Regions from separate parts of the Roseburia sp. CLA-AA-H209 genome, predicted to be linked through region 1. Evidence: predicted binding sites of a transcription regulator. Region 1 holds the regulator's gene; each other region holds the start of a gene.
What was found. Region 1 encodes HrcA, which represses chaperone genes, less so after heat shock. Its sites were predicted from a motif close to TGTTAGCACTCNNNNNNNNNGAGTGCTAACA; they were not measured.
Positions count from the first base shown of each region.

Region 1 (10,458 bases):
AACGTGGAATTACCATTAAGTCCCAGGCAGTCCGTATTATATATCATGCCAAAGATGGAGAAGAATATATTTTCAATCTGATTGATACACCGGGACATGTGGACTTTACCTATGAAGTATCAAGAAGTCTTGCTGCCTGTGACGGTGCAGTGCTGGTAGTAGATGCAGCACAGGGGATTGAGGCACAGACCCTTGCCAATGTATATCTGGCATTAGACCATGATCTGGAAGTGATTCCAGTCATTAATAAAATTGATCTGCCGAGTGCAAGGCCGGAAGAAGTAGTAGAAGAAATTGAAGATGTGATTGGAATTGAGGCACAGGATGCACCACGGATTTCTGCCAAAACAGGGTTGAATGTGGAAGAAGTATTAGAGCAGATTGTGCATAAATTACCGGCACCAAAAGGGGATGCCAAAGCGCCTCTTCAGGCGTTGATTTTTGATTCTGTGTATGATGCTTATAAAGGTGTTATTGTATTCTGCAGAATCCGGGAAGGTTCCGTAAAACCGGGGACAACCATCCGCATGATGGCAACCGGAGCAGAGGCAGATGTAGTAGAAGTAGGATATTTCGGAGCCGGACAGTTCATTCCATGTGATGAGTTAGAAGCCGGAATGGTAGGTTATATTACTGCCAGCCTTAAGAATGTGAAAGAAACCCGTGTGGGTGATACCATAACAGAAGCAAAGCGTCCTTGTGATGCACCATTGCCGGGATATAAGAAAGTTAATCCGATGGTGTACTGTGGATTATATCCAACAGATGGAGCCAAATATCCGGATCTTCGTGATGCTTTGGAAAAATTACAGTTAAATGATGCAGCATTACAGTTTGAACCGGAGACTTCCATTGCATTGGGCTTTGGTTTCCGCTGTGGTTTCTTGGGACTGCTTCATTTGGAGGTAATTCAGGAGCGGTTAGAGAGAGAATTTAATCTTGATTTAGTAACGACAGCACCAGGCGTTGTATACCGGGTACATAAGACTGATGGTACCATGATAGAATTGACAAACCCATCCAATCTTCCGGATCCATCCGAAATCGAATATATGGAAGAGCCGATGGTTGCAGCAGAAATTATGGTGACATCCGAATATGTAGGTGCCATTATGGATTTGTGCCAGGAACGCCGTGGTATCTATAAGAGTATGGAATATATTGAGCAGACCCGTGCAGTTATTAAATATGACCTTCCGTTAAATGAAATTATTTATGATTTCTTTGATGCATTGAAATCCCGTTCCAAAGGATATGCGTCCTTTGATTATGAGATGAAGGGTTATGAGCAGTCAGAGCTTGTGAAACTGGATATTCTTATTAATAAAGAAGAAGTGGATGCTCTTTCCTTTATTGTATTTAAGGATACCGCCTATGAGCGTGGAAGAAAGATGTGTGAGAAGTTAAAGGAAGAGATTCCGAGACATTTATTTGAAATCCCGATTCAGGCAGCCGTTGGAAGCAAGGTAATTGCCCGTGAGACAGTAAAAGCAATGCGAAAAGATGTGCTGGCAAAATGTTACGGCGGTGACATCAGCCGTAAGCGTAAACTGTTAGAGAAACAGAAGGAAGGTAAGAAACGTATGCGTCAGGTGGGAAATGTAGAGATTCCACAGGAAGCATTTATGAGTGTACTGAAGTTAGATGAGAAATAGATGACAGGAGAACATAGATGGAACTTTATGTGCATATTCCTTTTTGTGTAAGAAAATGTGAATATTGTGATTTCTTATCAGCACCTGCGGACGAGCGGTTACAAAACCGCTACGTGGGTGCTCTTTTGCATGAAATCAGATATTACGGACAGACAATGGGACGTCCGGCTCTTTCTACTATATATATAGGGGGCGGAACACCGTCTCTTTTAGCACCGGAATATATCGCACTTCTTTTAAAACAGATTCAGGTAAGCTTTGAGGTGGAAGCAGATGCAGAGATTACCATAGAATGTAATCCCGGAACTTTAAATGAGGAAAAACTTCTTACCTATAAAGAAGCAGGCATTAACCGTCTCAGCATAGGGTTACAGTCTGCCTTTGATGATGAATTAAAGATATTAGGAAGAATCCATACTTACCGGCAGTTCTTGGAGAATTATGAATGTGCCAGAAGATGTGGCTTTGAAAATATCAACGTTGATTTGATGAGTGCCCTGCCTTATCAGAGTACAGAGAAATTTGTCACCAGCTTAAAGCGTGTCATAGCATTAAAACCGGAGCATATTTCAGCCTATTCCCTGATTATCGAAAAGGGAACACCATTTTATGAAAAATACAAATTCGAGGCAGTGCTCCGGGAAGCCGGAAAGCCGACAGAGCATCTGCCATCTGAAGAGACGGAGTATGAAATTTATAAAAAGACTCAGGAGATTCTTGCAGAGGCAGGTTATGAGCATTATGAAGTATCCAATTATGCTAAGCAGGGGAAAGAGGCAAGGCATAATATCGGATACTGGAAGCGGGTACCGTATCTTGGGGTAGGACTTGGGGCAGCTTCCCTGATTGGAGAAGTACGCTACAGTAATATAAGAGAGATTGAAGCGTATATCAAAGCATGCGGTAATATTTCGGCGAAGGAAATAGATGGAGTACCAGCATTGAATCTCCATGAGAGTGCAGATGCAATCAGCCGCCATGCCCAGATGGAAGAATTCATGTTTTTAGGCCTGCGTATGTTAAAGGGAGTTACAAGAACAGAATTCAAAGAGACTTTTGGCGTGGAAATAGAAGCAGTATATGGCGAAGTCTTAAACCAGCTTCAGGAAGAGGACTTAATCGAGAAAAAAGCCGGTGTAATAAAGCTCAGCGACCACGGTATGGACATCAGTAACTATGTACTCGCCCAGTTTTTACTGGATTAAGTAGTGCGGTGTTGAACAGCATTGAATCAGAACAAATCTAAAGAAATTATAAAATTATAAAATGCTGTTGACAAAAAAAACGAATGGTGCTATCTTAAGTACATAGAAATTAGCACTCTTTCAAGTTGAGTGCTAACAACAAAGAAAAAGCAGTACAAAAAGCTTTTTCAAATACCTATAAAAGTTTCATTTTCAGGAGAACGTGAATGAACGAGAACGAATTAGATGAAAGAAAAACAAAAATCTTAAATGCAATCATTCGCAACTATCTGGAAACGGGTGAGCCGGTTGGTTCAAGAACCATTTCCAAGTATACGGATTTGAACTTAAGTTCCGCAACAATCCGGAATGAGATGTCGGACTTGGAAGAGATGGGATATATTTTGCAGCCACATACATCGGCAGGAAGAATTCCATCCGATAAGGGATATCGCTTCTATGTAGATAATCTGATTGCAGAGAAGGACAAAGAAGTATCCGATATGAAAGAGTTCGTAATTGAACATACGGAGAAGATGGAACAGGTATTGCAGCAGGTGGCAAAGCTGTTGGCGAACAACACGAATTACACCACCATGATAACAGCACCGCAGTATCACCACAACAGCCTGAAGTTCATCCAGTTATCCAATGTGGATGATGAACATATTCTGGCGGTTGTCGTATTGGAAGGCAATCTTGTGAAAAATAAGATGATTCCGATAGAAGAGCCGATAGATAATGAGCATATGTTAAAACTTAACATGCTTTTGAATACACATTTAAATGGATTGTCATTAGATCAGATTAATCTGGGCACCATAGCAGTGTTGAAAGAGAAAGCCGGTATCCATTCCAAAGTCATCAGTGATGTATTGGATGCAGTAGCAGAAGCAATCAGCGAAGACGAGGATTTGGAGATATATACCAGCGGTGCAACGAATATCTTAAAATATCCGGAGTTATCGGATTCGCAGAAAGCAGGAGAGCTTTTAGATGCGTTAGAAGAGAAGAAACAGTTAGTAAGTCTGGTGACGGATAACCTCAGCAATGAGGAGAACGGCATACAGGTTTATATAGGAGATGAATCTCCAATTCAGACCATGAAGGACTGCAGTGTGGTAACAGCTACCTATGAACTTGGTAAAGGCGTGAAGGGAACGATAGGAATTATCGGACCGAAGCGTATGGATTATGAGAACGTCATGGATAATCTGAAAAATTTGAAATCACAACTAGAAGGCATATTTGATAAGCCGAAGAAAGAATAGCATAGAAAGGTGGTAAGAAAGTGGCAGAAGAAAAGAAAGAAGAAGTGCTTGAAGAAGTATTAGAAGACTTAGAAGCAGAGGATGCAAAAAAGCAGGAAGAAGCACAGAATACCGCCTCAGAAGAAAAAGAGGTTGAGGCAGAAGAAAAAACGGAAGATACCGAATCTGAATCGGAAGAAATAGAGAAAGAAGATGAGGAGAAAAAGAAAGGTATCTTTAAAAAGAAAGACAAGAAAGATAAGAAGGACGAACAGATTGAAGATTTAACCGACCGGCTGAAACGTCAGATGGCAGAATTTGAAAACTTCCGTAAGAGAACGGAAAAGGAAAAGAGCCAGATGTATGACATGGGAGCCAGTGCAATCTTAGAGAAAATCCTTCCAGTTATCGACAATTTTGAAAGAGGGCTTGCAGCTGTACCGGAAGAAGACAAAAACAATGGCTTCGTAGAAGGTATGGATAAGATTTATAAGCAGATGATGACAGTGCTGACAGAAGTTGGTGTAACACCGATTGAAGCAGCCGGTCAGGAGTTTGACCCGAATCTCCATAATGCAGTAATGCATGTGGAAGATGAAGAACTCGGTGAGAATGTAGTAGCCGAGGAGTTACAGAAAGGTTACAAGTACAAAGAAAATGTAATCAGACATAGCATGGTAAAAGTAGCGAATTAAGCATAGGAGGATAAGAACATGAGTAAAATTATTGGTATTGATTTAGGAACAACAAACAGTTGTGTGGCAGTTATGGAAGGTGGAAAACCTACCGTTATAGCAAACCAGGAAGGTGCAAGAACAACACCATCTATCGTAGCATTTACAAAAACAGGTGAGCGTCTGATTGGTGAACCAGCAAAACGTCAGGCAGTAACCAACGCAGAGAAAACAATCTCTTCCATTAAGAGACATATGGGAACCGATTACAAAGTAAGCATTGATGACAAACAGTATTCTCCACAGCAGATTTCTGCAATGATTTTACAGAAATTAAAAGCTGATGCAGAAGGATATTTAGGAGAAAAAGTATCAGAAGCAGTTATTACTGTACCGGCATACTTCAATGATGCACAGCGTCAGGCAACCAAGGATGCAGGTAAGATTGCAGGACTTGATGTAAAACGTATCATCAACGAGCCGACAGCAGCAGCACTTGCTTATGGACTGGACAACGAAAAAGAACAGAAAATTATGGTATACGACTTAGGTGGTGGTACATTTGATGTATCTATCATCGAAATCGGTGACGGAGTCATCGAAGTATTATCTACAAATGGTGATACCAGATTAGGTGGAGATGATTTCGATAATAAGATTACACAGTGGATGATTGACGAATTCAAGAAAGCAGAAGGCGTTGACTTATCTACCGATAAGATGGCTCTTCAGAGATTAAAAGAAGCTGCAGAGAAAGCTAAGAAAGAGTTGTCTTCAGCAACAACAACCAATATCAACCTGCCATTCATTACTGCAACAGCAGAAGGACCAAAGCACTTTGATATGAACTTGACAAGAGCAAAATTCGATGAGTTGACACATGACTTAGTAGAAAAAACAGCAATCCCGGTACAGAACGCTATGAAGGATGCAGGCGTAACCAATGCAGACTTAGGCCAGGTATTATTGGTTGGTGGTTCTACACGTATCCCGGCTGTTCAGGATAAAGTAAGACAGTTAACAGGCAAAGAGCCAAGTAAATCCTTAAACCCGGATGAGTGTGTAGCACTTGGCGCTTGTATCCAGGGTGGTAAATTAGCAGGAGATGCCGGCGCAGGTGATATCCTTCTTCTGGATGTTACTCCATTGTCACTGTCTATCGAGACCATGGGTGGAGTTGCAACAAGACTGATTGAGAGAAATACAACAATTCCTACAAGAAAGAGCCAGATTTTCTCAACAGCAGCAGATAATCAGACAGCAGTAGATATCAACGTAGTGCAGGGTGAGCGTCAGTTCGCGAGAGATAACAAATCTCTTGGACAGTTCCGTCTGGATGGTATCCCACCAGCACGTCGTGGAGTTCCTCAGATTGAAGTTACTTTCGATATCGATGCAAACGGTATTGTAAATGTATCTGCAAAAGACTTAGGAACCGGAAAAGAACAGCATATTACAATTACTGCCGGATCTAACATGTCTGATGCAGATATCGATAAAGCAGTAAAAGAAGCAGCTGAATTTGAAGCACAGGACAAGAAGAGAAAAGAAGCAATTGACACCAGAAATGATGCAGATGCCTTCGTATTCCAGACACAGCAGGCATTAGACCAGGTTGGAAATAACCTTGATGCGGCAGATAAATCTGCAGTAGAGGCTGACTTAAATGCACTGAAAGCTTTAGTAGATGCAAATCCACAGGCTGAAAACATGACAGATGATCAGGTTGCTGAGATGAAAGCAGCAAAAGAGAAACTGATGGAAAGTGCACAGAAAGTATTTGCTAAGATGTATGAGAACGCTCAGGCAGCTCAGGGAGCCGCTGGTGCAGGTCCTGATATGGGAGCAGGTGCAGCCGGTGGAGCAGCTGCAGGTTCCGCAGATGATGATGTGGTAGATGCTGATTACAAAGAAGTATAATTCTACAGATAAAAAGCAGTAGAAAGGGTTGGCAGTTTTACTGTCAACCCTTACAAACGGTAAAGAGGGAATAGATTATGGCAGAACAGAAAAGAGACTATTACGAGGTCTTAGGCGTTGATAAAAACGCAGATGACGCAGCAATAAAAAAAGCATATCGTGTCCTTGCCAAAAAATATCATCCGGATATGAACCCGGGGGATAAAGAAGCAGAAAAGAAATTCAAGGAAGCATCTGAAGCATATGCAGTACTGAGCGACCCGGAGAAGAGAAAACAGTATGACCAGTTTGGTCATGCAGCCTTTGATGGAGGTGCCGGCGGAGCAGGCGGATTTGATTTCTCAGGTATGGATATGGGAGACATTTTTGGAAGCTTTGGAGACATTTTCGGAGATTTCTTTGGCGGCGGAAGACGCAGCAGCAGCAGCAACGGACCGATGAAGGGAGCCAATGTACGTGCCAGTGTCAGAATTACATTTGAAGAGGCAGCATTTGGCTGTGAGAAAGAAATTGATTTAGTATTAAAGGATGAATGTAAGACCTGTCATGGTACAGGAGCGAAGCCGGGAACCAGTCCGGAGACCTGTAGCAAATGTCAGGGAAAAGGAAAAGTGGTATATACCCAGCAGTCCTTATTTGGTATGGTACAGAATGTACAGACCTGTCCGGTATGTAACGGAAGCGGTAAAATTGTTCGTGACAAATGTCCGGACTGTCGTGGAACCGGATACATTGCCAGCAAGAAGAAGATTAAGGTCAGCATTCCTGCCGGAATTGATAACGGTCAGAGTGTAAGAATCCGTGAAAAAGGTGAGCCGGGTGTAAATGGCGGACCAAGAGGAGATCTTCTGGTAGAAGTAGTAGTATCCCGCCATCCAATCCTTCAGAGACAGGGCATGGATGTATATTCAACAGCACCAATCAGTTTTGCACAGGCAGCACTGGGCGGAGAAGTAAGAATTACAACCATCGACGGCGATGTGGTCTACGAAGTAAAACCTGGTACACAGACCGACACCAGAATCCGTCTGAAAGGAAAAGGAATCCCATCCCTGCGTAACAAGGCAGTCCGTGGTGACCAGTATGTTACACTTGTGGTTCAGGTTCCGACCGGATTAAATGAAGCTGCAAAAGAGGCACTGCGCCAGTTTGATGCAGAGACCGGTAATTCATTAAAGACACAGAATGGTGCGGCAGGCACGAAAAAGAAAAAGGGATTTATGGGAAAAATTAAAGAGTCCTTCGATGATTTATAAAAATGATAAAGCTGTTTCCTGAAAAATGGAGGCAGCTTTTTTTACGCGAGTAGCGAGAAAAATCGCATGCTTGCATGCAGATTTGGCGAGCACCGCGATAACTCTGGAAAACTGCAAAAGTGAGTTTCTCGTTGTTGCATTTTGTGACAACATATTGTATACTATTCCTGATTCATAAGTTTTTTGTAACCATATGTTGATTTAGGCAACCGTTTATGAGACAAGGAGAGAGATTTATGAAGCAGCATAACAGCGCTGTGATTAAGAAGGATGCAGCACAGTTTGAAAAATGGTGTTTTCAGCAGACTGTGGAACTGGAACATACAAGGAGAGAACTGGAAAATTCCAAACGCGAGATGGAACGCCATCAGAGGGAGTTAGAATTCCAGAAGCGGAAATTCGAGATGGAGAAGAATCTTGAACAGGAGCGGATGAAGCGGGAACAGCATCTTTTTGACATGAAGTGGAAAATATTAGAAAGTGAACTTCAGAAACTTGCTGCCGAAAAGCAGAAAATGGAGCGTCAGAGAGACTTTTACAGCAGAGTACATGAATTTGAACAGGAGAATAGAAGCCAATCATCCAATGTGGTGAAGGGAGAAATGTTCTTTATGGGAGTGGGCAATGAAAAATCGTTGCGGAAGCGTTATAAGGATTTGATTAAAATATATCATCCGGATAATCTCAATGGAGACACCGGTACGATTCAGGAAATTAACCGGGAATATCAGGTACTGATGCAGAAACTGGAAGTAAAATATCAGTAATAAGATAGCAATAATAGCACAGCAATGACATAGCAATAAACAGGAAAATCAGCGGGCAGAAGAAATATGTTCCGCTGTTTTTGTGTTACCAGACATGCGTAGGCGTCGCTATGTATCTAAAGAAGCTGTCTGCTGGTTACCGTTGATTCCCTTACAGTTGCGAAAAATAAAAAGCTATGTTAAGATTAAAATGTTTGCTTTTTATAATAGAAGGTTAAGATAAGAACAGGAGCAGAAACTATGAAATGGGATAAATATACAATAGATACAACAACAGAAGCTGAGGATTTTATCAGCATGATGTTATCAGAAAATGGCATTGAAGGAATTGAAATCGAAGACAATGTACCATTGACGAAAGAAGAAACAGGAGAAATGTTTATTGATTTTCCGCCGGAACTTCCACCAGACGAAGGAAAAAGCAAAGTCAGCTTTTATTTAGAGGCAGGAGAAGACCATACCGAGACTTTAAAGGCAGTTCGCATTGGTTTAGAGCAGTTAAGAAGCATGGTAGAAATCGGAAGCGGAGATATTACCTCCAGCCAGACCGAGGATATCGACTGGATTAATAACTGGAAACAGTTTTTTCAGTCTTTTTATATCGATGATATTTTAATCAAACCAACCTGGGAACTATTAAAGGAAGAGGATAAAAATAAATTCTTAATCGAGATTGACCCGGGTATTTCCTTTGGAACCGGAAAGCATGAGACAACACAGCTTTGTATCCGCCAGATTCGTAAATATTTAAAAGAGGGCGAGCGTGTTCTGGATGTAGGATGCGGCAGCGGAATCTTATCCATTGCAGCATTAAAGCTTGGTGCAGGCAGCGTAGTGGGTACGGATGTGGATGGAGATTGTATCACATCAACTCATGAAAATATGACAGTCAATCATCTGGCAGAAAATTCAGGTGAATTTTATGTTGGAAACCTGATTGACGATAAAGCATTTCAGGAAAAGATTGGCACAGGTTATGATCTGGTCGTAGCGAATATTTTAGCGGATATTATTATTCCGATGGCACCGGCACTTTATCAGTGTGCGAAAGAGCAGGGAGTGCTTATTACTTCCGGAATTATTGATTTTAAAGAAAACGAAGTAAAAGAAGCTTTAGAGCAGGCAGGCTTTGAAATCTTAGAAGTCAACCATCAGGGCGAATGGGTCAATGTAACTGCACGGAAAAATCAGAGGTAAAATAGATGCATCAGTTTTTTGTTGAAAAAAGCCAGGTGGGCAAAGAATATGTTACCATAACCGGAAGCGATGTAAATCATATCCGGAATGTACTGCGTATGAAAATCGGAGAGACGATTCGCATCAGTGACCGGGAAGGTGGCAATTATTTTTGTAAGATTGCAGAAACCGGAGAAAATTTCGTGCAGGCAGACATAGTATCTGTGGACGAAGAAGGAACCGAGCTTCCGTCTAAAATCTATTTATTTCAGGCACTGCCGAAGGGAGATCGGATGGAAACGGTGATTGAAAAGGCAGTAGAACTTGGTGTCTATGAAATCATTCCGGTAGCCATGAAATACTGTGTGGTAAAGCTGGAAGGAAAAAAGGCAGCACAACGGGTACAAAAATGGCAGGCGCAGGCAGAGACTGCAGCAAAACAGTCAAAGCGCAGTATCATTCCAAAGATTCATGAAGTAGTATCTTTCAAGGAAGCCTTAAAGCTGGCAGAAAACTGTGATATCCGCTTAGTGCCTTATGAAAATGAAAATGGCATGGAAGGAACCAGGACAGTAT
Region 1 is NZ_JAJEQU010000001.1:300,303-310,760, reverse strand. It holds gene lepA (translation elongation factor 4) at 1-1,655, shown strand, start outside; gene hemW (radical SAM family heme chaperone HemW) at 1,673-2,860, shown strand; gene hrcA (heat-inducible transcriptional repressor HrcA) at 3,067-4,110, shown strand; gene grpE (nucleotide exchange factor GrpE) at 4,131-4,784, shown strand; gene dnaK (molecular chaperone DnaK) at 4,803-6,683, shown strand; gene dnaJ (molecular chaperone DnaJ) at 6,761-7,939, shown strand; gene LKD41_RS01540 (molecular chaperone DnaJ) at 8,176-8,706, shown strand; gene prmA (50S ribosomal protein L11 methyltransferase) at 8,947-9,903, shown strand; gene LKD41_RS01530 (16S rRNA (uracil(1498)-N(3))-methyltransferase) at 9,909-10,458, shown strand, end outside.

Region 2 (10,458 bases), on a different contig from region 1:
AAATATTTTCAACAAAGAACACGTTGAATTGTTTTGATAAGCTTTTTTTATATGTAAAAAACTGATAAATATAAATACAATAAAAGAATATAAAATGAATTGTCTAATAATCAGACAATAGCAAGAAAAAAACTATTGCAAAGTATATTATGCCGGGTGTAAACTTAGTTCAGAAAATAAAAGCACTTTAAAGCAGCAGAGTGCAGGTAACAAAGTAAGACAGAAAATAAAGAGAAAGCAGAAAGGGAACGATTATGACAGAACAGTGGAATGAAAGTACAGCAGTAGCACAGGGTATGTATAATCCGAATTTTGAACATGATAACTGCGGTATCGGAGCTGTGGTAAACATCAAAGGTATCAAATCCCATGCGACGGTAGAAAATGCTTTAAAAATCGTAGAGAACTTAAAGCACAGAGCTGGTAAGGATGCAGAAGGAAAAACCGGTGACGGTGTTGGTATTCTGCTTCAGGTATCACACAAATTTTTCTCCAAGGTAGCAAAGGAATCAGATATTGAACTTGGTGGAGAAAGAGATTACGGTGTTGGAATGTTTTTCTTCCCACAGGATGAACTGAAACGGAATCAGGCAAAGAAAATGTTTGAGGTTATCGTGGAAAAGGAAGGAATGAAATTCTTAGGATGGAGAAAAGTTCCGACTGACCCGGATAAACTGGGACAGAAAGCAGTAGACTGTATGCCATATATCATGCAGGGATTTGTAAAACGTCCAGCTGAAGTAGCCAGGGGACTTGATTTTGACCGCCGGCTGTATGTGGCAAGACGGGTATTCGAGCAGTCCAATGATGACACTTATGTAGTATCCCTTTCCAGCCGAACCATCGTATATAAGGGAATGTTTTTAGTAGACCAGCTGCGTCAGTTCTTTGCAGACCTTCAGGATAAAGATTATGAGTCTGCAATCGCAACCGTACACTCCAGATTCTCAACCAACACCAATCCAAGCTGGGAGAGAGCACATCCGAACCGTTTCATCGTACATAACGGAGAGATTAATACCATCAAAGGTAATGCAGATAAGATGCTTGCCCGTGAAGAGACCATGGAGTCCGAAGAACTGAAAGGGGAACTGCAGAAAGTCCTTCCGGTTATTAATTCCGAAGGTTCTGACTCAGCAATGTTAGATAATACCTTAGAGTTCTTAGTAATGAGTGGAATGGATTTACCACTGGCAGTTATGATTATGATTCCGGAGCCATGGGCAAATAACAATACCATGTCCCAGAAGAAGAAAGACTTCTATCAGTACTATGCAACCATGATGGAGCCGTGGGATGGACCAGCCTCTATTCTTTTCTCAGATGGAGATGTCATGGGAGCTGTTCTTGACCGTAATGGATTAAGACCTTCCAGATATTATATTACCGATGATGACCAGCTGATTCTTTCTTCCGAGGTCGGAGTACTTGATATTGATCCGACCAAGATTGTTGTAAAAGAAAGACTTCGTCCGGGTAAAATGCTCTTAGTAGATACCATCCAGGGAAGAGTCATCAATGATGATGAATTAAAAGAGTATTACGCAAGCAAACAGCCTTATGGTGAATGGCTTGACCGTAACCTGATTAAACTGGAGGATTTAAAGATTCCAAATCAGCGTGTTCCGGAATATACCAAAGAAGAGCGTCAGAGAATGCAGAAAGCATTCGGTTATACTTACGAATCACTGCGTGAAGCAATCCTTCCGATGGCATTAAACGGAGGAGAAGGAACTTCTGCAATGGGTATTGATACTCCGCTGGCAGCACTGGCAGGAGACCATCAGCCACTGTTTAATTATTTCAAACAGTTATTTGCACAGGTAACAAACCCGCCAATTGATTCCATTCGTGAGAAAGTGGTAACATCAACTACCGTATATATCGGAGAAGATGGTAACCTGCTGGAAGAAAAGGCGATTAACTGCCAGGTATTAAAGGTAGATAACCCGATTCTTACCAACACAGATTTGATGAAAATCAAAAATATGAAAGTAGAAGGCTTCAAGGTTGTGGTTCTTCCTACTACATATTATAAGAATACAAGCCTGGAAAAAGCATTGGATCATCTGTTTGTAGAAGCAGACCGTGCATACCGTGACGGTGCAAATATCCTGATTCTTTCCGACCGTGGCATTGATGAGAACCATGTGGCAATCCCATCCCTTCTGGCAGTATCCGGTTTGCAGCAGCATCTGGTAAAGACCAAGAAGAGAACTGCAGTTGCCATGATTCTGGAATCCGGTGAACCAAGAGAAGTACATCATTTTGCAACATTGCTTGGTTATGGTGCCTGTGCAATCAATCCATATCTGGCACAGGATACCGTAAAGCAGTTAGTAGACGAGCATATGTTAGACAAGGATTACTATGCAGCAATCCATGATTACAATCAGGCAATTATCAGTGGTATCGTAAAAATTGCTTCCAAAATGGGTATTTCAACCATTCAGTCTTATCAGGGTTCTAAGATTTTTGAGGCAATTGGTATTGACTCCGCAGTAATTGATAAATATTTCACAAATACCGTAAGCCGTATCGGTGGAATTACACTGGAAGACATTGCAAAAGATGTAGATACTCTGCATTCTGCAGCCTATGATCCATTGGGATTAGAGACAGACCTTACTTTAGACAGCAAGGGACGTCACAAGATGAGAAGTGGCGCAGATGTTCACCTTTATAATCCGGCAACCATCCACCTTTTACAGGAATCAACCAAACGTGGAGATTACAACCTTTTCAAACAGTACACAGATCTTGTGAACAGCGAAGAGCGTGATGCAAATATTCGTGGACTGATGGATTTCAATTTCCCGAAAAAAGGTGTTCCGATTGAAGAAGTAGAAAGCGTAGATTCTATTGTAACAAGATTTAAAACAGGTGCGATGTCCTATGGTTCTATTTCCAAGGAAGCCCATGAAACACTGGCAATTGCCATGAACCATTTACATGGTAAATCCAATACCGGTGAGGGTGGAGAAGATCCGGACCGTATCGCAAGTAAACATACAAGCTTAGACAGATGTTCTGCAATCAAGCAGGTAGCGTCCGGCCGGTTTGGTGTAACCAGCCGTTACTTGGTCAGTGCAGAAGAGATTCAGATTAAGATGGCACAGGGTGCAAAACCTGGTGAAGGTGGACACCTTCCGGGCAAGAAAGTTTATCCTTGGATTGCAAAGACAAGACTTTCCACACCGGGTGTATCCTTAATTTCACCGCCACCTCATCATGATATCTACTCCATCGAGGATTTGGAGCAGTTGATTTACGATTTGAAGAATGCCAACCGTGATGCAAGAATTTCCGTAAAACTGGTATCAGAAGCAGGTGTGGGTACAGTCGCAGCCGGTGTTGCCAAAGCAGGAGCGCAGGTAGTATTGATTTCTGGATATGACGGTGGTACCGGTGCAGCACCAAGCAGTTCTATCCATAATGCAGGACTTCCTTGGGAACTTGGACTTGCAGAGACACACCAGACTCTGATTATGAACGGACTTCGTAATAAGGTAAGAATCGAGACAGACGGTAAGCTGATGAGCGGCCGTGATGTAGCAATTGCTGCATTGCTTGGAGCAGAAGAGTACGGATTTGCAACTGCACCGCTGGTAACCATGGGATGCGTGATGATGCGTGTATGTAATCTGGATACCTGCCCTGCCGGAATCGCAACACAGAATCCGGAGCTTCGGAAACGTTTCGCGGGAAAACCGGAATATGTAGAAAACTTCATGCGGTTTATTGCAGAAGAATTAAGAGAAATCATGGCGAAGTTAGGCTGCCGTACCATTGATGAAATGGTAGGAAGAAGTGACCTTCTCCGGGTAAGAGAGGATTTGACAGACCGGGAAAAAGAAATCGACCTTTCCAAGATTTTGAATAACCCGTTTGCAGGACCAAAGGAGAAAGTTACATTTGATCCAAAACATGTATACGATTTCGAACTGGAGAAGACCAAGGACGAAACTGTACTGTTAAAACAGCTTTCTTCCGCACTGGATAAGAAACAGAAGAGAAGCATTGATGTAGAAGTAAGCAATACAGACCGTTCCTTTGGTACCATCTTTGGTTCCGAGATTACAAAGAAATATGACGATACTTTAGAGGAAGATACCTTTATCGTAAAATGTACCGGTGCCGGCGGACAGAGCTTTGGCGCATTCATTCCAAAGGGACTTACCTTAGAGCTGGTAGGAGATTCCAACGATTACTTCGGAAAAGGACTTTCCGGTGGAAAACTGGTTGTCTACGCTCCGGCAGGTGTGAAATATAAGAAGGATGAAAATATCATCATCGGTAACGTAGCACTTTACGGTGCAACCAGTGGTAAAGCATTTATCAGTGGTGTGGCAGGAGAACGTTTCTGCGTACGAAATTCCGGAGCTTCTGCAGTAGTAGAAGGTGTCGGTGACCATGGATGTGAATACATGACCGGTGGACGTGTGGTTATCCTTGGTAAGACTGGTAAAAACTTTGCAGCCGGAATGAGCGGTGGTATCGCTTATGTATTAGATGAGGATAACGACCTTTATACCAGAATCAATAAGGAAATGGTATTCTCAGAAGAAGTCGGAAACAAATATGATGTTATGGAATTAAAAGATATGATTAAAGAACACGTAGCTTTGACCAATTCTGAAAAGGGAAAAGAAATCTTAGATAACTTCAGTGAGTATCTGCCGAAGTTCAAGAAAGTAATTCCATACGATTATAACCGTATGTTAATGGCAATTGTTCAGATGGAAGAAAAAGGATTGTCTTCCGAACAGGCACAGATTGAAGCATTTTATGCGAATACAAGAAATTAAGGAGGGGACGCAAAATGGGAAAACCAACAGGATTTATGGAATATGACAGAGAGAATGCAGCAGCGGTTGCACCAAAGGAGCGTATCAAGAACTTTAACGAGTTCCATACCCCTCTCTCAAAAGAGAAACAAAGAGTACAGGCAGCACGTTGTATGAACTGCGGCGTGCCGTTCTGCCAGGCTGGTATGAATATCATGGGAATGACCAGCGGATGTCCGCTGCATAATCTGGTACCGGAGTGGAATGACCTTTTGTATACCAACAACTGGGAGCAGGCATATAACCGTCTGACCAAGACCAACAACTTCCCGGAATTTACCTCAAGAGTATGTCCGGCACTTTGTGAAGCAGCCTGTACCTGCGGACACTGGGAAGACCCGGTAACCTGTAAGGCAAATGAGCATGGAATCATTGAAAATGCCTATGAAAAAGGATATGCTGCAGCAAAACCTCCAAGAGTCCGTACCGGAAAGAAGGTTGCAATCATCGGTTCCGGTCCTGCCGGACTTGCAGCAGCAGACCAGTTGAATAAAAGAGGACATTCCGTTACCGTATTTGAAAGAGATGACCGTGTCGGTGGACTTTTGATGTATGGAATCCCGAATATGAAGCTGGAAAAATGGGTTATTGACCGTAAGATTAATATAATGAAAGAAGAGGGTGTCGAGTTTATTACCAATGCCAATGTTGGAAAAGACATCAAGCCGGCAAAACTCTTAAAAGAATATGACCGTGTCATCTTAGCCTGTGGAGCAAAGAATCCAAGAGACATCAAAGCTCCGGGCAGAGATGCAGAAGGCATTTACTTTGCAGTAGATTTCTTAAAGGCAACTACCAAGAGCCTTTTAGATTCCGAGCTTAAAGATAACAAATATATTTCTGCCAAGGGAAAGAAAGTAGTTATCATCGGTGGTGGAGATACCGGAAATGACTGTGTCGGAACTTCTATCCGTCACGGTGCAGCCAGTGTCATCCAGCTTGAAATGATGCCAAAAGCACCGGATGAGCGTGCAGAGAACAACCCATGGCCGGAGTGGCCAAGAGTCTGCAAGACAGACTACGGTCAGGAAGAAGCAATTGCTATGTTCGGTTCCGACCCTCGTATTTACCAGACAACCGTAAAAGAGTTCTTAAAAGACAAGAACGGTAAGCTCTGCGGATTAAAAACCGTAAAATTAGAGGGCAAAAAGGATGAAAAGACCGGACGGATGCAGATGGTGGAAGTACCGGGCTCCGAAAGCAAGTTAGATTGTGATCTGGTTCTGATTGCAGCAGGCTTCCTTGGAACAGAAGATTACATTGCCAAAGCATTCGGCGTAGACTTAAATGCCAGAACCAATGTGGCAACAGAAGCCGGTCATTACAAGACCAACGTGGAAAATGTCTTTACAGCAGGAGATATGCATCGTGGACAGTCCCTGGTTGTATGGGCAATCCGTGAAGGAAGAGAAGCAGCCCGTGAAGTAGACGAAAGTCTGATGGGATATTCTTATCTTTCCGTACAGTAATGAAAATTACAATATAATGATAGAAGAAAGTCGTCTGACTATGGTGCACCGGAGGGTGAGCTGTGGCAGGCGGCTTTTTCGTGGTTGACACATTCTGCTTTTGGGGCATAAAATAACCCTTGTGACAAAAAGAGCGAGAAGAAAACAGCGAAAGGACATAAAGAGAATGAGCAGGAAAGCAGTATTTTTTGATATTGATGGAACATTGTGGGACGAGCATTTTGTGATACCGGAGAGCGCAAAGGAAGCAATCCGGAAGCTGCGGGAAAATGGACATCTGGCATTTCTCTGCAGCGGAAGAACCAGAGCATTTATTCAGGATGAAAGATTGCTGACACTGGGATTCGACGGAATTGTGGCAGGCTGCGGTACCTGGATAGAGATGGATGGAAAAACACTTTTTTATAAAAAATTAGAACAGGAATTGATAGAGGATACCATACATATATTAAAAGAGTATGGAATTCCTACGGTATATGAGGGAAGCCGGAATTTGTATATGGATCTGGAAGAATTTGAAGAAGACCCTTATGGCTTGAGACTAAAAGAGACATTGGGAGAGGATTTGCTGCCGGTAACGGGAAATGAAGCAATTATGGAAATCAGTAAGTTTTCCTGCTCCACACCGGATGATGCTTATCTTAAGGTACTTTCCCATCTGGAAGAGAATTTCACACCGCTGGTGCATGATGCGGCATGCGCAGAGTTTGTTCCAAAAGGATTTTCCAAAGCGTCCGGCATCGAAAAAACCTGTGAGCTTCTTGGTATTGAGAAAGAAGATACCTATGCATTTGGAGACAGTATCAATGATGTGGAAATGTTAAAGCATGTGCAGCATGGAATTGCCATGGGAAATGGTACCAAAGCAGCAAAAGAAGCAGCGGATTATATCACAGCACCATTGCACGAAGACGGCATTTATAAGGGATTGGAGCATTTTGGACTGATTTCATAAACAAATCTAAAAAAAGTATTAAATCGTTACAAATTACAGAAAGTGAGAAAACGAGAGAAAAAACGAGATATTAAGAGTAAATATAAGGAAACAAGAGAAAAATAAAAAATGGTCAGGCTTGCGAAAAAGAGACGCAGAAACTATTATATGACTATCGGTTAGCACTCGGCTTGAATGAGTGCTAATAAAAAAGAAAGAAAACAAAGAGATCGAATCAAGGAGGCAATGAATCATGAAATTAGTACCATTATCAGACAGAGTTGTATTAAAACAGTTAAAAGCAGAGGAAAAAACCAAATCCGGAATTATCTTAGCAAGTGCTGCACAGGAGAAACCACAGGAAGCAGAAGTAATCGCAGTTGGTCCTGGCGGAGTGGTAGATGGCAAAGAAGTTACCATGCAGGTAAAAGAAGGACAGAAGGTTATTTATTCTAAATATGCCGGAACAGAAGTAAAACTGGATGGCGAAGAATATATCATCGTAAAGCAGAATGATATTCTTGCAGTAGTAGAATAATCGAATTGATAATTGGTAAATAAAACAAATAATAAAATAGGAAAATAGAAGAAAGAGGTAAGAAATTATGGCAAAGGAAATCAAATATGGAACAGAAGCCAGAACAGCATTAGAGGCTGGAGTTGATAAACTGGCAAATACAGTCAGAGTAACAATCGGACCAAAAGGAAGAAACGTTGTACTGGATAAATCATATGGCGCTCCATTAATCACAAACGATGGTGTTACCATTGCAAAAGAAATCGAATTGGAAGATGCATTCGAAAATATGGGCGCACAGCTTGTAAAAGAAGTAGCAACCAAGACCAATGACGTTGCTGGTGATGGTACTACAACAGCAACCGTTCTTGCACAGGCAATGATTCAGGAAGGAATGAAGAACTTAGAGGCTGGTGCAAACCCAATCGTTTTAAGACGTGGTATGAAGAAAGCAACTGAAAAAGCAGTTGAAACAATCGCAGCAATGTCTTCTAAAGTAACCGGAAAAGACCAGATTGCAAAAGTTGCATCTATTTCCGCAGGTGATGAAAGCGTTGGCAACATGGTAGCAGACGCAATGGAAAAAGTTTCCAATGATGGTGTTATTACCATTGAAGAGAGCAAGACCATGCAGACAGAGCTTGACCTGGTAGAAGGTATGCAGTTTGACCGTGGATACATTTCCGCATATATGTGCACAGATATGGATAAGATGGAAGCAGTTTTAGATGAGCCGTACATCTTAATTACCGATAAGAAAATCAGCAACATTCAGGAAATCCTTCCACTGTTAGAACAGATTGTTCAGTCCGGTTCCAGACTTCTTATCATTGCTGAAGATATCGAGGGTGAAGCTTTAACTACATTGATTGTAAATAAACTGCGTGGAACATTTAACGTTGTAGCAGTAAAAGCTCCAGGATATGGCGACAGAAGAAAAGAAATGTTAAAAGATATCGCTATCCTTACCGGTGGTCAGGTAATTTCAGAAGAAGTTGGTCTGGAATTAAAAGATGCTACTATGGCACAGCTTGGCCGTGCAAAATCTGTTAAGGTTAAGAAAGAGAACACCGTTATCGTTGATGGTGAAGGAAATAAAGAAGAAATCCAGGCAAGAATCGGCCAGATTCGTGCACAGCTTGAAGAGACAACATCTGAATTTGATAAAGAAAAATTACAGGAAAGACTTGCAAAACTGGCAGGCGGCGTAGCAGTTATCCGTGTTGGCGCTGCAACAGAGACAGAAATGAAAGAAGCAAAACTTCGTATGGAAGATGCTTTGAATGCAACAAGAGCAGCAGTCGAAGAAGGAATCATCGCAGGTGGCGGTTCTGCATACATCCATGCATCCAAAGAGGTTGCAAAGCTTGCTGAGACATTGGAAGGTGATGAGAAGACCGGTGCAAAGGTTATCTTAAAAGCATTGGAGGCTCCATTGTATTACATTTCCGCAAATGCAGGTCTCGAAGGTGCAGTTATTATTAATAAAGTAAAAGAGTCCGCTCCTGGTATCGGATTTAATGCAGCAACAGAAGAATATGTAGATATGGTAGAAGCTGGTATCCTTGACCCGGTTAAGGTTACAAGAAGTGCTTTGCAGAATGCAACATCTGTAGCATCTACATTACTTACAACGGAATCTGTTGTAGCAAATATCAAAGAAGATGCTCCTGCAATGCCGGCAGGAAACCCAGGTATGGGAATGATGTAATAAGAAAATAAAATATATTACTGAAAAGTAAGGATAGAGAGCTCCTGGCTGCGGATAATGCAGTCAGGAGTTTTACTATGCAGTTTTTTTCCTGATGTTAGTTTTTTGGGGGCAGTTGTTTTGATTTGCAAAATATGTTACAATTATTTCATTGTGTAACATGAAGTCTGAATAGCAAGGAGGAAGAAAAATGGGAAAGGTAGTTATTCTTACAGACAGTTCCAGTGGAATTCGTCAGGCAGAAGCGCAGCAGTTAGGGATTAGCGTATTACCAATGCCTTTTTTTATAAATGGTGAAACACTGTTTGAGGATATCAATCTGACACAGGATACATTTTATGAGCATCTGACAGATGGAGCAGAGATTTCAACATCCATGCCGGCAGTAGGAGACCTTACAGACCGTTGGGATGAGCTTTTAAAAGAATATGATGAAATAGTATACATTCCTTTATCCAGTGGATTGAGCAGTTCCTGTGAGACAGCAACAGCATTATCTTCAGATGAAGAGTATGAGGGCAAGGTTTTTGTAGTAAACAATCAGAGAATTTCTGTAACACAGAAACAGTCCGTATTTGATGCAATCAGGCTGGCAGAGAGTGGCAAGAGCGGAAAAGAGATTAAAGATATTTTAGAGGATGCAAAATTCCAGTCCAGCATTTATATCATGGTAGATACCCTTTACTATCTGAAAAAAGGTGGAAGAATTACACCGGCAGCAGCAGCACTGGGAACATTGTTGAAATTAAAACCGGTATTACAGATTCAGGGTGAAAAGCTGGATGCTTTTGCAAAAGCCAGAACGGTAAAGCAGGCAAAAAGCATTATGATAAAAGCAGTAAAAGATGACTATGCATCCCGCTTTAAGGAGTGTCAGGATGAGATGCAGCTTTGTATTGCATACACTGGAGATATAAGTGCAGCGATGGAATTCCACAAAGAAGTGGAAGCAGAATTTGGGATTACAGACATTATGATGG
Region 2 is NZ_JAJEQU010000011.1:108,161-118,618, forward strand. It holds gene gltB (glutamate synthase large subunit) at 255-4,808, shown strand; gene LKD41_RS11200 (glutamate synthase subunit beta) at 4,823-6,316, shown strand; gene LKD41_RS11205 (Cof-type HAD-IIB family hydrolase) at 6,483-7,271, shown strand; gene groES (co-chaperone GroES) at 7,504-7,788, shown strand; gene groL (chaperonin GroEL) at 7,856-9,478, shown strand; gene LKD41_RS11220 (DegV family protein) at 9,669-10,458, shown strand, end outside.
Region 2: the regulator HrcA is predicted to act here: its motif matches at 7,428-7,458, upstream of groES (co-chaperone GroES).

Region 3 (10,458 bases), on a different contig from region 1:
AAGGGAGCATATTCAGGGGCAACCTTACAGACCGTAATTACTTATGCACAGCAGAATGCGTTTGTTTCAAATAACTATGGACTGTCCTCAGCGGTATCCATTATTATCTTTTTCCTCATCATGGTATTTTCGCTGTTTACCAATCGAGGGGTAAAGGAGGAAAATTATGACTAAGAAAAAGAGAAAACAGATTTTACAGCTTAGCGGATTACATATTTTTTATATTATACTGTGTCTGCTGGCACTGGTACCGATTTTATATGCGTTGAATCTTTCCTTTGAAAGGGGAAGTGGAGCATTGTCCTCCGGATTATCTTTGTTTCCAAAGGAATTTACACTGGATAATTATAAAAATATACTGACGCAGAAGCCGTTTTTGCGGTGGTTTTATAACTCTGCCGTATTAAGCTTCTTTACAATGGTCATTGCTATCGGATTTGCCATGGTGTCATCTTATGCATTTTCAAGATACCGTTTTAAGGGAAGAAATGGCATTTTAAAATTACTGCTTCTCTTAAATGCATTCCCACAGATTCTGTCCATGTTTGCATTATTCCGTCTTTTAAAACAGATGAATATGCTGGATACGAAACTGGGACTGGTGATTATTTATGCGGGAAGCATGTGCATTTTCTCTATCTGGAATATGAAGGGGTATTTTGATACCATTCCGATAGAAATCGAAGAAGCATCGAAAATTGACGGTGCATCGGATTTCCAGCTGCTGTGGAAGGTAGTAATGCCGCTGGCTCGTCCGGCAATCATTGTAACTTCCGTGATGGTACTTATTTTTGTATGGAATGAATATCTGTTTTCCACAACATTTCTACTGAATGAAAACAGTTATACACTGGCAGGTGGATTATATCAGTTACAGTCCAACGATTACACCAGAAGCTGGGGAATGTTCTCCGCAGCCGCTATCCTGGTATCTGTTCCGGTGCTGATTATTTTCTTCTGTATACAAAAGTATATGGTATCCGGTCTTACTGCAGGTGGTGTGAAAGGATAGAAATAAAATGGAAAAAGAAGCAATTTTGCATATTCCACTGTCACAATTTGCTTTTGCAGAAAAAGAAGACCGGCTGGTAATAAGAATCCGTTGTAAAAAGGGCGATTTAAAACGGTGCGTGCTGCTTTGGGGAGACCGGGTGGCAATGGAAGAGCCACTTCCGGTGAAACAAAGTGAAATGGAACATGTGGCATCCGATATGCTTTATGATTATTATGAAGTTAAGATTACGTCTCCGTATACCAGGGTATGCTATTATTTCCGGTTAGAGGACGATATAGAAAGCCTTTATTATTATGGAAGAGGATTTGCAGAGAAACTGTCCTGTGGCAGGGCAGAATATTTCCAGTTTCCATATATTAGAAGAGAGGATATTTTAGATATCCCGGAGTGGGCAGAAGACATTGTTATGTATCATATTTTCCCGGACAGTTTTGCAAATGACAGACGGGAACTGACGGAAAAAGCGACAAGGCATATGCTTTTGCCGGATGAAAAAAGCGACAGCAATGGAAAAATTTTACCGGACCGGATTTGTAAGAATCATCTGGGTGGTACACTGAAAGGAATTTGTGAAAATCTTGACTATATCGAAAAGCTTGGAATTAACTGCATTTATCTGAATCCGATTTTTGAAGCAGCGTCTTATCATAAATATGATACCATTGACTATTTTGAAATCGACCCCTGTCTTGGAAATAAAGCGGATTTAAAAGAACTGGTGCAGCAGTGCCACAAGAGAGGAATCCGGGTTATTTTAGATGGTGTATTTAATCATTGTGGAGCAGATTTTTTTGCATTCCGGGATGTGCGGCAGAAGGGAAAAGCATCAAGATATTATAACTGGTTTTATCACCTGCCGGAAACGATACAGTACGCTGATCCGCCGAATTATGAGGCGTTTGCCTATGTAAAGGAAATGCCAAAGCTTAATACCGGAAATCCTGAAGTGGTGGAGTACCTTTGCAATGTTGGAACTTACTGGATTCGGGAAGCAGATATTGACGGCTGGCGCTTGGATGTGGCAAATGAAATCAATCATGAATTCTGGAGAGTCTTCCGTCATGCGGTGAGAGCGGTAAAAGAGGATATATTTCTAATAGGTGAAATCTGGGAAGAAGCAGGCATCTGGCTTCAGGGAGACCAGTTTGATTCTACGATGAATTATACTTTTTCTTATCTGTGCCGGGATTTTTTTGGAAAGGGAGAACTTTCGGTCAGTGAATTTGATGCCCAGATGCAGCGGATGATTTACCGCTACCCATGGCAGGTGAGCCTGGCACAGATGAATTTTCTGGATTCCCATGATATTCCGAGATTTTTAAGCTATTGCAATGGAAATAGAAAGAGAATGGAGCTGGCATTTTTCTATCTCTTTATGGGAGTGGGCGTGCCATCGGTATTCTACGGGGATGAAGTGTATATCGAGGGAATGAAAGAACTGGAGTATCGGGCAGCCATGGACTGGCAGGCAGTAATGGAGCAGCAGGCAGAAAACAACAGATTACAGGGAAATCTGGCAGAGAAGTTCAGCTACTGGATTGCACTCCGAAAAGAGCATGTGGCATTACGCAAGGGCAATTACCGGACAATTTACTGCAATGATATAATGGGAGTATATGTATTTTTACGTAGTTTTGGGGACGACAAAGTCCTGGTATTTTTAAATACCGGCACCGGCAGTGTGACACTGACATCAGTGGAGGTTCCACAGCTGCAGGAAAAAAAGATAATTCTTTCTTCTTGTGAGGGAAAGCTTTTGGTTGTTTTGTAAAACAAAAGATATTTCTATAAATAGTACCGTTCCTTAAAAAGATAAGTGACATCTTTACATACTTGTGCTATACTTTGGAAAAGATAAAGAGACATAGGAAGGGGGACTTACTATGGTTATATTTATTGGAATTCTGATATTCGCCGCAATAATTGGATTTTATGCATGCTTTGGCCGGAGAATCAATGAAAATATCGGTTCCGGATTTGGAAAAGAATACATGAAAGACAAATGGGGAATGGATGAATAAAAGAGAGGTTTAAGAATGCCGGATGGATTTACCATCCGGCATTTTATATGCTGATTTGGAGAGTAAGTCATAGACTACTTCTTGATGCTTGCACGCCGTTTGACCTTTTCCTCGTAGAGTATTGCGTCGGAATGCTTTAATATATCGGTTAAAATAAAGGAAACAAATTCGTCACCGCCCAGTCTTGCAGTAATGGCATCCTTTGGCAGGCATTTACGCAGCCGCTCCATGCTGATATGACGCAGTGTGGTAAAGCCAGTGTACAGCTGGCAACCGCAGGAACTTCTCTGGTGAAAAATGGTTGACATCCGGCAGGATTGTGGCTTCTTTCCCTGACAGAGCATAAGCGCATTCTGTAATGCCTGGCAGCTGAACTGGAAGCTGCTGTGGGAAACACTGGTCAGTGGTGGTTCCATGGTTTTTGCGTGGTCAATGTCATATCCCACCAAAAGGTCTCTTGCAGCACAGACGCGGTATCCTGCCTTTGCCATATTATCATTTGCAAAAGCAATTGCCTCTAATTCCGGGTTGTGGTCTAGGATATATTCCACCTGCTCGGTGACAAGCTCTGAGTAGTTGTCAGCAATCAGGTATGGAATGTCCGGATCGTCAGGTGTGTCCTCTAACATCAGAAATGGAATATCTTTATAATGGGAAAGAAAGTCTGCCTTTACCTGGTTACTTTTAAAAATAGAAAGAGAACCATAGGTAATAATGAGTGCATCCGGTCTGGTAAAAAAAGTTGCTTCGGCATTGAAAAAGCCGTTCTTATGATTGACTTAAGTACAACATAAAACGATTAAGTAGAAAAGAAAATAAAAATATTACTGGACAAAAAATGTGATATATGCTAATATAGTTGAGCGTGTGAAAGAACTGAATAACGATGCGTGGCTCAGCTTGGTAGAGCGCTGCGTTCGGGACGCAGAGGTCGCAGGTTCAAATCCTGTCGCATCGACGAAAAAAACGAGTACACTGTTAGGTGTGCTCGTTTTTTATATGAAGATTTCTACCCAAATATTGTCTGGAATCATCTTGTCATGTTATAATGAACGTAAGCAAGTCAACATATAAGCGTGATTGGCGAGCTGCAATTGTTTATCAGGAGTTGATTTTCACTTGATAAATGAAAAGGTTGGAAAATAATACAATAAAGGAGAAGACACAATATGAGTATGGAACCGGATTTTCTTACTTTGACAATCGGAAAACAGAAAAATATTGCATTGATTGCCCATGATGGAAAGAAAGCAGAACTGATCCAGTGGTGCAAAGACAATGCAGAAACTTTAAAGAAGCATTTCCTTTGTGGAACCGGAACAACGGCAAAAATGATTACAGACCAGACGGGACTGCCGGTAAAGGGCTATAACAGCGGTCCGCTGGGCGGAGACCAGCAGATTGGTGCTAAGATAGTAGAGGGAAAAGTAGATTTCGTGATTTTCTTTTCAGATCCGCTTACTGCAGCACCTCATGACCCGGATGTAAAAGCACTGCTTCGTATTGCACAGGTATATGACATCCCGATTGCGAATAATAAGGCAACTGCAGATTTTATGATTCATTCCGAGTTGATGGATGAAGAATATAATCACAATGTGATTAATTTTAATAAGAATGTCAGACAGCGGGCATCGACGATAAAGTAATGTCAGCTAAACTACGAGAGACACGTAAAGCGTGTTTCTCACATAAAAAGGAGAGGCGGTGTGAATACTCACACCGCCCCTTTTCCCTTTTAATTATCCTGGTATTATCCCTCAATGGAAATATATTTCTTTTCTTCCACAGCAGGTTTTGCTTCTTTCTTCGGAACGGTCAGAGTCAGGATACCATTTTCAAAACCGCCTTTGATGTCATCCTGAGTAACGCCATTTCCGACATAGAAACTACGCTGGTAAGAGCCATAGTAACGTTCTTTACGGATATATTTGCCATCTTTGCCTTTTTCGTCCTTGTTGTCCTGGTGTTTGGCATTGACGATGAGGTATCCGTCTTTCAGCTCAGCCTGGATATCTTCTTTCTTAAAACCTGGAAGTTCAAATTCCAGTTCATATCTGTCGTCAAATTCCTTAACGTCAGTGTTCATGGCAGCACGGTTGTCTGCTGCAGGAGCATTGTAAGCTCCGAATGGAAATACATCATCGAATATATCATCTACAAAGTTGTTTGAAAAAATACTTGGTACTAACATAAGTCATTCCTCCTAAAATAGTCTATTGTAATTAGTAATAATGTTTCTTGTTTCTGTGAGCTTCTCTGGCTTCCTCAACAGCCTCATGGTCGGCTACATTAATTTTAGCTTTTACTTTTTTCTTTTTTAATGGATGTTTTGGATTTTTGTCTGACATAATAACATGCTTCCTTTCTTAATCTGAATCAGATACTATATAAAGTTCTGTTATCCTTCAATGGCGATGTACTTGTGGTCTTCCACAGCAGGTTTTGCTTCTTTCTTCGGAACGAAGAGTTTTAAGATACCGTGTTTAAATTCACCCTTGATATCTTCTTCGGTAACGGCATCGCCAACATAAAAGCTTCGGCTACAGGCTCCGGAATAACGTTCCTTACGGATGTACTTGCCGGATTTCTTATCTTTATCTTCCTCATCCAAGCCTTTGGCGGCACTGATGGTCAGGTAACCATTTTCTAAGGAAGCACTTACTTCGTCTTTCTTAAATCCAGGTAAATCAATGACCAGTTCGTAACCATTGTCCTGCTCCTTTATATCTGTCTTCATCAGACGTGCGGCTCTACGACCGTAAAGTTTTTTCTCAGTCTTTTTCATATCCATGTTATCGTCCATCCATGGAAAATCCTCAAAGAAGTCATCAAATAAATTCTCTCCAAAAATACTAGGCATCAACATAAGTCATCTCTCCTTTTTTAAATAAATCTATCTATGCTTGTTTACCTTGTTTCTTTGGAACCGGGATGTTTTAGGAACCTCTTTTTGTTCCTCTCCTTTGTTCTGACTACGTTATAACACCAATTATTAGCAATGTCAAGAGGTGAGTGCTAATAAATTTGTGAAAAATTTGTGAATTGGTTGCAAATTGCGAGAAAACTAAGGAAATATAAGGGAATACGCTGTGAAAAAGAAGAGAAAATAAGTGAATGTATTGCGAAAAAAGAAAGAATATTGCAGGAACTATGAGACTGTGTTATGATTTTTATAACTTTGCGTTATGGAAATTATGAGTTTAGGAGAAGAAAAACAAAATGAAGACACAGAATGAGAAAAGAAGTACATTTTCGGGGAAGATAGGGTTTGTATTATCAGCAGCAGGCGCTTCCGTGGGACTGGGAAACATATGGAGATTCCCATATCTTGCGGCAAAGTATGGGGGAGGAATCTTTCTGCTGATTTATATTATACTTGCACTGACTTTTGGATATACGATGATTATGGCGGAGACTTCTATCGGAAGAATGACGAAGAAGAGCCCGGTGGGAGCATATCATACCTTTGGAAAATCCCGCTGGCTCTCTTTCGGTGGCTGGATAAATGCGATTATTCCGGTTTTAATCGTGCCATATTATTCTGTAATTGGCGGCTGGGTAATGAAATATCTGGTGGAATATATCAGGGGAAATGGCAGTAAGCTTGCATCGGATGGATATTTTTCCGATTTCATTTCCAGCGGGCTTTCCACAGAAATCTGCTTTGCTTTTTTTGCAGTATTTACGCTGGGGATTATCTTTGCCGGAGTCCGGAATGGTATTGAGCGGGTATCCAGATTTATGATGCCGGTGCTGGTTGTTCTTTCTATATTAATAACGGTTTATTCCGTAAGCAGACCGGGAGCATTAAAAGGAGTTAAATATTTTCTGATTCCGAATTTTGAAAATTTTTCCTGGATGACGGTAGTAACAGCCATGGGACAGATGTTTTATTCCCTGTCCATTGCCATGGGAATTCTCATTACTTTTGGTTCTTATATGAAGAAGGAAGTTTCTATTGAAGAGTCCACGAAGAACGTGGAAATCTTCGACACAGCGATTGCCATGATGGCAGGGCTGATGATTATTCCGGCAGTCTTTGCATTTTCCAATGGAAATCCGGAAACCCTGCAGGCGGGTCCATCATTGATGTTTATTACGATTCCAAAAGTATTTGACAGCATGGGACTTGGAACCGGAGTCGGAATTTTATTTTTTGTACTGGTGCTGTTTGCAGCAATCACAAGTTCTATTGCATTAACGGAAAGTGCAGTATCGACTTTCGAAGATGAACTGGGCTGGGAAAGACGGAAAGCAACGGTAATTGTCGGTATTGTAATGCTTCTTTTGGGAAGTCTTTCTACACTGGGATATGGACCATTGGCGAATGTAAAAATTATCGGAATGCAGATTCTTGATTTCTTTGATTTCCTGACGAACTCCGTGATGATGCCGATTGCGGCTATTGCAACCTGCCTTCTGGTATCAAGAGTGGTGGGAGTGCAGCGGATTGAAGAAGAAGTAACCCGGGGCGGCAGCCCGTTCCGCAGGAAAAAGATATTTACAGTGATGATAAAATACCTCTGTCCGATCTTTGCAGCGATTATTTTAATCAGTTCCATAGCAAATGCTTTCGGATGGATTCAGATGTAGTTGATAGAAAAAAGGAGCGTCCCTTCTGATTTAGAAGAGACGCTTTTTCTGTAGATTTTAGAACTTAAATTATGAATTTGCCATATTCTTAACGGCATTCAATGCCTTCTGGACTGGTGGCAGACAGATAATGATTAATGTAATAAGTGCTTCTGCACCAAGGTATGCACCGTTGTAGGCAAGGGAGTATACCACTGCATTCGGGAATTCTTCCGGAGCATACATGCCGAAGAAAATCCAGCCGGAAAGGAATGCGAAGAAGTATCGACCTAATACACCAGCGATATAACCTTTGATAAGTCCATGTTTGGATTCGCTGAAAAGTCCGGAAAGTCCTAATGCACCAAAGGCGAAGAGGTAGTCCACTAACATTTGTGGAACACTGATGATATAAGGGTCAACGACTAACTGCAGTATTCCGTAAGCAAAAGCTGCGGTTAAGCCGGCACCCAGACCGTACCAGTAACCAATCAGAACGATGAATAACATGCTCAGTAAAGTAACGGAACCGCCCATTGGCATATCGAAAAGTTTAATCATGGAAGTTACCATGGCAAGGGCAATTGCCATAGCTGAAAATGCAAGCTGCTTTGCACTGAATTTCTTCTTTCCACCGAAGATAGCACAGCCAATCAGAAGAATGGCAATCATGATGATAACGAGGGCTGTAAAACCAGCGGTGGTAAGCTGGTAAGAAGAGCCGTCGTATGTTGCAAAAAATGACATAAAAAATCCTCCTTAAAGATGATACTCTGCCAGGAGGTTGAACTATGTGCTTCCTTACGCCGGTATTATCCGGTTCAAGTAATAAGGGTCAACGCAGATGCGTTTCTCAGCCAAAGGCGCCCCTAGCAAAGTGATGTTTTGTTTTCAGTTTGTAATGGTAACAGTGGTAGTATAAAATGTCAAGTGTTAATTTTCTGAAAAAGATTTTCTAAAAAATGAAAAAATCCGCTGGAAAATATAAAGAAAAAGTAACTTCCGGACGATAAAAGGTTTAGAAGTGTCTTTTCCTGCGCTTTTTTAGAAAAAAGGGTTACTCTTGAATCTGAAAAGCAAAAGGAATATAGTAAAGATAAAAAGATGAGGAAACAACAAGCAACAAGGAGAGGTTCTATGCGTAAGTACAAGGATGTTGGAAAAAGAATACTGGTATTAGTTTTAAGTGTTTGTATGATTGCGGGCGTTCTTCCGGCAATACCGGCAGAGGCGGCGGATGCATTTCCGGGCAATGGAAGCATTACATTAGGAGCGGATGCAAATGGTGCAACTGCAACCGGAAATGATACCTATACTTATACCGGACAGGAGGTTAAGCCGGCAGTTACGGTCCAGATTGATGGAGAAACTTTGAAAGAAAAAGAGGATTACTCCGTTTATTACCGTAATAATACCAGCGCAGGAACAGCATATATTGATATCGTTGGTATCGGAGACAGCCACAGATGGCAGACCACCAAGAGCTTTACGATTGCACAGCAGAAGTTAAGCTATATCGGTGTTAATTATAAAGGGGTGGAAGGAACCGGTGAAGACGGATATGTATATTATACAGGAAGTGATGTATTACCGACGATTACAGGGGTGTATGGTATCATAAGCGGTACTTCTACCATGGTAAACCTTTCAGCAGATGATTATAACGTAGAATATACATCCGGAAGCAATACCACAGTAGGAACACATTCCTTTAAAATTGTATTAAAGAGCAGCAGTAACTATACATTTTCCGGAACAATTACAGAGAACCGTTACAATATTTACTATAATATTGGAGCGGATTCTGTAACTGTTTCCAATGGACTGAGCGATTCTACTTATACCGGAACTGCACAGAGACCGGAATTTACACTGGTAGACAGTCAGAATTCCGCAGGAATCCAGGCGTCTGACTATACCACAAGCTGGGCAGATAATACCAATGCCGGAACAGCGAAGATGACAGTAACAGCGAATTCTTCTTCTCTGTACCGGGGCAGCAAGACCTTTAATTTCCTGATTGGCAAGGCAGATTTAAGTGCAGCAGGCATCAGTGTTTCCTTAAAGAGTGATAAATATTATTATGTAAAGAATAGTAAACCGGATATGACCAATGAGGTAGTAGTGAAGTTGAATGGCGTGGAGATTCCTGCCGGCAACTACAACGTGGCATACCGAAATGAAACTACTGCAGGACAGACCGGAACCAATAACCTGATTATTACCGGAACCGGAAATTTAACCGGAAACGCATTTATCAACTTTGAGATCTATGACAAGCTTGGTAAAGCAGTATTAGATAAAAATGAACTGGAATACAATGGCAAGAAAAATGTGCCAAACATTACCGTCTCCAATACATCCGGTGATGTTATCAGTGATTCCAGATATAAGATTACTTATTATAAAGATGCGGAGTATACCAAGACTGTATCTGAACCGACCTCTATTGGAAGATATTATGTGAAGGTAACCGGACTGGATTACTACGAAGGAGACCTTGGAACCAAGGCAGAGCCGATTTATTTTGATATTGTTGCAAAATCTTTAGATAAATGTACCTTTAAGCTGGCAATCAACGGAACAGAAGCAGGTGTCATTAATAAAGATACCAGTTATTCCAGCTTTTTTGATGGTAAGAGCAAGGTATTATCCCTGACAGCAACCGATGATGAGGGGAATGCTTTGAAAAAAGGAACGGATTTTGACTATGCTGTTTATCGTGATCCGGAATGTACTGAACCGGCAGACGATAAGGAAGGCACTACGGGCATACAGGAACTGATTCATGCAGCAACCTATTATCTTAAGATAACCGGTCTGGATGGCAGTAACTATGCCGGAGGC
Region 3 is NZ_JAJEQU010000006.1:127,544-138,001, reverse strand. It holds gene LKD41_RS07655 (carbohydrate ABC transporter permease) at 1-174, shown strand, start outside; gene LKD41_RS07650 (sugar ABC transporter permease) at 167-1,012, shown strand; gene LKD41_RS07645 (glycoside hydrolase family 13 protein) at 1,020-2,786, shown strand; gene LKD41_RS07640 (hypothetical protein) at 2,899-3,036, shown strand; gene LKD41_RS07635 (hypothetical protein) at 3,111-3,665, opposite strand; tRNA gene LKD41_RS07630 (tRNA-Pro) at 3,921-3,994, shown strand; gene LKD41_RS07625 (methylglyoxal synthase) at 4,212-4,685, shown strand; gene LKD41_RS07620 (Hsp20/alpha crystallin family protein) at 4,790-5,230, opposite strand; gene LKD41_RS15670 (hypothetical protein) at 5,262-5,387, opposite strand; gene LKD41_RS07615 (Hsp20/alpha crystallin family protein) at 5,438-5,905, opposite strand; gene LKD41_RS07610 (sodium-dependent transporter) at 6,259-7,632, shown strand; gene thiT (energy-coupled thiamine transporter ThiT) at 7,702-8,358, opposite strand; TPP riboswitch at 8,393-8,492, opposite strand; gene LKD41_RS07600 (GBS Bsp-like repeat-containing protein) at 8,749-10,458, shown strand, end outside.
Region 3: the regulator HrcA is predicted to act here: its motif matches at 6,030-6,060, upstream of LKD41_RS07615 (Hsp20/alpha crystallin family protein).